2 regions of the Oceanisphaera sp. IT1-181 genome follow, and region 2 is predicted to be linked to the other one. Evidence: predicted binding sites of a transcription regulator. Region 2 holds the regulator's gene; the other holds the start of a gene.
The links. Region 2 encodes sigma-54, which starts transcription at its own class of promoters, with help from an activator protein. Its sites were predicted from a motif close to TGGCACNGTTTTNGCTT; they were not measured.

Region 1 (2,468 bases), 350 kb from region 2:
CAACAACAGTTTGGAACAGCGTGGTCATGTCTGGCTCAGGCGCGTCCACATCTAAAGAAGCCCAACCGTTGATGCCAGAAGCATAAATGACTTGGAAGTCCAGCTGATCGTCGGTGGCACCTAAGTTATCGAACAAGTCGAAAATTTGGTCCAATACCCAGTCAGGACGAGCGCCTGGCTTATCAACTTTGTTGATGATAACGATTGGCTTTAGGCCTTGAGCAAACGCTTTTTGAGTTACAAAACGCGTTTGTGGCATTGGGCCTTCTTGGGCGTCAACCAGCAACAATACGGAATCAACCATAGACAGTACGCGCTCCACTTCACCACCGAAGTCGGCGTGTCCTGGGGTGTCTACTATGTTGATGCGGTATTCTTGAGCATCAGTAGGAGAAGTCCAACGAATCGCGGTGTTCTTGGCAAGAATGGTAATGCCGCGTTCCCGCTCGATGTCGTTGGAGTCCATGACTCGGTCTTCTGCTTCGCCGCGGCTCTCTAGGGTTCCAGATTGCTGCAACAGCTTGTCTACCAGAGTAGTCTTACCATGGTCAACGTGAGCTATGATTGCGATATTACGTAAATTTTCTAACATTCCTGCCTCAAAATACCGAAAGTGGGTAAAAAATGGTCTGTCATTTTACTCGGCTAGTGCTGATCTACCTAGAAGTATCGAAAATTACTCTAAGCTCGCTTTCCAAGTGACGTCGAATACACCATGATGGGCTGCGCCTAACACAGTGCACTGAGAAGATCCGCTACGCACCAATATGGTGCAGAAATAGCATTAGGCTAGCTCCCACTAGGTTTGCTAATCCAAGCTACTCAACAGCGTAATGACAAATATTGGGTCTTAATATCTAATGTTTGGTCTTATAAAACCAACGTTTGGCTTTATATAATAAGCTTTGACAATGTGGCATAGATTTCGCTTGTTCAGTGCATAAGTAACGTTTAACTCGTGCTAAGCACTGAATTAGGCCGTATTTTTTGGCCATAGCTTCGTTTATAGCTGGCAACGGATCATGAGTCGATTCTACCCATGGTCCACCATAAGATGATTATTTTTGGAGGTCGAAATCCATGTCAATAGACACTGTAATGGACATGATAAAGGAACACGATGTTAAATTCATCGATTTACGCTTTACCGACATCAAAGGTAAGGAACAGCATATCAGCTTTCCGGTCGGGCAGGTAAACGACGATTTCTTTGAAGAAGGAAAAATGTTCGATGGTTCCTCTATGGCAGCATGGAAAACCATTCATGAGTCAGACATGGTATTAATGCCCGACCCAAGCTCAGCGGTCATGGATCCTTTTACCGATGACTCCACGCTGATTATCCGTTGCGACATTCTTGAGCCAGGCACCATGCTCGGCTACGACCGTGACCCGCGCTCTATTGCCCGCCGCGCCGAAGAATATCTTACCGCCACCGGCATCGCCGATACGGTATTAATTGGCCCAGAGCCAGAATTCTTCTTATTCGATGACGTGCGTTTTCATACCGATATGTCTGGCAGCTTCTTTAAAGTTGACGACGTTGAAGCCAAATGGAATTCAGGTCGTGAATACGCGGGCGGCAATAAAGGCCACCGCCCAGGCGTGAAAGGCGGCTACTTCCCAGTAGCGCCTATCGACTCATCTCAAGATATTCGCTCTGCCATGTGCTTAGTGATGGAAGAAATGGGCTTAGTGGTTGAAGCACACCACCATGAAGTAGCCACCGCCGGCCAGAACGAGATTGCCTGTAAATTTAATAGCCTAACGCTAAAAGCCGATGAAATTCAAATCTACAAATACGTAGTGCATAACGTGGCCCATGCCTTTAATAAAACCGCCACTTTTATGCCTAAGCCATTGGTGGGCGATAACGGCTCTGGCATGCACGTGCATCAGTCGCTGGCCAGAAACGGCGTTAACCTGTTTGCCGGCGACTTATACGGCGGCTTATCAGAAATGGCCTTGTTCTATATCGGCGGCATCATTAAACATGCTCGCGCGCTTAACGCCATTACCAACCCTTCCACTAACTCTTATAAGCGTTTGGTACCTGGCTTTGAAGCGCCGGTAATGCTGGCTTATTCGGCTCGTAACCGCTCGGCGTCCATTCGTATTCCTTTGGTAAACTCGCCAAAAGCACGCCGCATTGAGACTCGCTTTCCGGATCCGGCCGCCAACCCTTACTTGTGCTTTGCCGCACTATTAATGGCAGGCTTAGACGGCATTCAAAATAAGATTCATCCAGGCGATGCCATGGATAAAGACTTGTATGACTTGCCACCAGAAGAAGCAGCCGAAATTCCAACTGTGGCTACTTCATTAGATAATGCATTGGATTGCCTAAACGAAGACCGTGAGTTCTTAACTCGTGGCGGCGTATTCAGCGATGAGTTTATCGATGCCTTTATTAAACTAAAGCGCGCCGAAGCCCAGACCGTTAACATGGCCGTGCACCCGCTGGAATA
Region 2 (2,468 bases):
TCGGTGTTAGATATCAAAAAAATTATCCTACACCTGCGGGATCGCGGCTTAGGCGTCTTGATCACCGATCATAACGTGCGCGAAACACTGGATGTGTGCGAGCGGGCCTATATCGTCAGCCACGGCCATCGCATTGCTGCGGGCACCCCCGCCGAGATCCTGGCCAATGAGCAGGTGAAGAAAGTCTATTTGGGTGAGCAATTCAGCCTGTAGTTATTAAGCTTTAAAGTTATGTAAGTCTGTGGTTATTAAGCCTGTACTTATTAAACCTATGGTTTTTAAGGATAAGGTTATTCCGCCTGTAGGTGAATCGCTATCATAGCGATGCAGCTAACCTCCTGTGCGCTTGAGATAAAAGGACTTTTGATGGATATGGAAGGACTTTTGGGAGGAATTTTTCTTTGTTAAAGCCAACGCTTCAATTACGTATGGGCCAGCAGCTGACCATGACGCCGCAGCTGCAACAGGCCATTCGCCTCTTGCAGCTGTCGACGCTGGAGCTGCAGCAAGAAATTCAATTGGCGCTAGAAAATAATCCCCTGCTCGAGCAAGAAGAAGCCGAAGAGCACGAGTATGACGACGCTGAACTCGATCCGCTGCCCAGCAGCCCAGACGAGCAACTGGCCACCGACAAAGCCATGGAACAGCATACCTTGTCTGACGAGATGCCCATGGACACTCAGTGGGATGATATTTATACCGCCTCGGCGGGTACCAGTGGCACCGGCGGCTTGCCCGCTGGCGTGGAAGACACCGTCTATCAAGGCGAAACCACCGAGACGCTGCAAGATTATCTGCTGTGGCAGATGCAGCTCACGCCCTTTAGCGAAACCGACCAAGCCATCGCCTTGGCCATTATCGATGCCATCGATGAGGCCGGTTATTTAAGTTTAGATATAGACGGCATTTTGGCCTCTGTGAGCGGTGGCGAGCAGCATATAGAAGCGGACGAAATAGAGGCGGTACTGAAACGTATTCAGCACTTTGATCCGTTAGGCGTGGCGGCACGCAGCGTACAAGAGTGTTTGCGTATTCAGCTGGAAGCCCTGCCCGCCGCAACGCCTTGGTTAACTGAAGCACAGCTGCTGATTGAGCAGCACATGGACTTGCTCGGTAATCGCGACTATCGCACCCTGCAGCGCCTGACCAAGCTTAAAGAAGATGAGCTCAGAGATGTATTGGCCTTAATTCAGCAACTTGAACCTCGCCCTGGCAATAACTTGCTGCAACACAACTCTGAGTATGTCATTCCCGATGTAGTGGTCACCAAGCAGCAAGGGGTGTGGAAAGCTGAGCTTAATATGGAGGCGCTGCCCAAGGTGCGGTTAAATCAAACCTATGCGGCCATGGGGCAGAGCAAGCAAGGCAGCGATGGCCAGTTTATTCGCCAACATACCCAAGATGCTAAGTGGTTTATCAAAAGTTTAGAAAGCAGAAATGAGACCTTGCTCAAGGTTGCTAATTGTATTGTCGACCAACAACAGGCATTCTTTGAGTACGGAGCCGAGGCCATGAAACCCATGGTGCTCAATCAGGTAGCGGAAGTGGTTGAGATGCACGAATCGACTATTTCCCGCGTCACTACTCAAAAATTTCTGCATTCGCCCAAGGGTGTGTTTGAGTTAAAATATTTTTTCTCTAGCCATGTGGCCACCGAAAGTGGCGGAGAATGCTCTTCTACGGCGATTCGTGCCTTTATTAAGAAATTAGTCGGGGCAGAAAATCCGGTTAAGCCATTGAGCGACAGTAAAATCGCGCAATTATTAGCCGAACAGGGGATACAGGTGGCCAGACGGACCATAGCCAAGTATCGTGAGTCGTTGGCCATCCCCCCTTCCAATCAGCGCAAACGCCTGTTGTAAGGTGAACCAATAAGGAAGACTTTATGCAAATAAATCTGACTGGCCACCATGTAAATATCACAGACTCATTACGTGACTATGTGCACAGCAAATTCGCCAAGCTGGAACGTCATTTCGATAATATCACCATAGTGCACGTGGTACTGACGTTGGAAAAACTGCAGCAAATTGCCGAAGCCAAAATTAATCTGAGTGGAGGTGAAATTTTTGCCACTTGTCAGCAAGATGACATGTACGCTGCCATCGACGGTTTGTTTGACAAACTCGATCGCCAAGTTATTAAACACAAAGAGAAGCTAAAGCAAAAATAACTATGGAAGTCGCCGATATATTAAGCAGAGATTGCACGCGTAGTGCCATCCCCTGCACAAGCAAAAAACGGGCGCTGGAAATTATCAGTGAACTCGCAGCCCAACACCTCAACATCAGCAGTCAACAATTGTTTGACTGCCTTTTGGCACGGGAAAAAATGGGCAGTACGGGTATAGGTAACGGTATTGCCATTCCTCATGGCCGCATTAGCAATGACAATCAAGCCACGGCCGTGCTGCTTACCTTTGCCGAGCCGGTAGAGTTTGATGCCATCGATAACCAGCCGGTTAGCCT

Region 1: a site for sigma-54 is predicted at 915-931, ahead of glnA (glutamate--ammonia ligase). Genes of this name have one in related genera too.

The regions. Positions count from the first base shown of each region.
Region 1 covers NZ_CP136856.1:3,395,280-3,397,747, forward strand. The annotation lists gene typA (translational GTPase TypA) at 1-592, opposite strand, end outside; gene glnA (glutamate--ammonia ligase) at 1,081-2,468, shown strand, end outside.
Region 2 covers NZ_CP136856.1:3,042,394-3,044,861, forward strand. The annotation lists gene lptB (LPS export ABC transporter ATP-binding protein) at 1-213, shown strand, start outside; gene R0134_RS13510 (RNA polymerase factor sigma-54) at 429-1,862, shown strand; gene hpf (ribosome hibernation promoting factor) at 1,886-2,173, shown strand; gene ptsN (PTS IIA-like nitrogen regulatory protein PtsN) at 2,176-2,468, shown strand, end outside.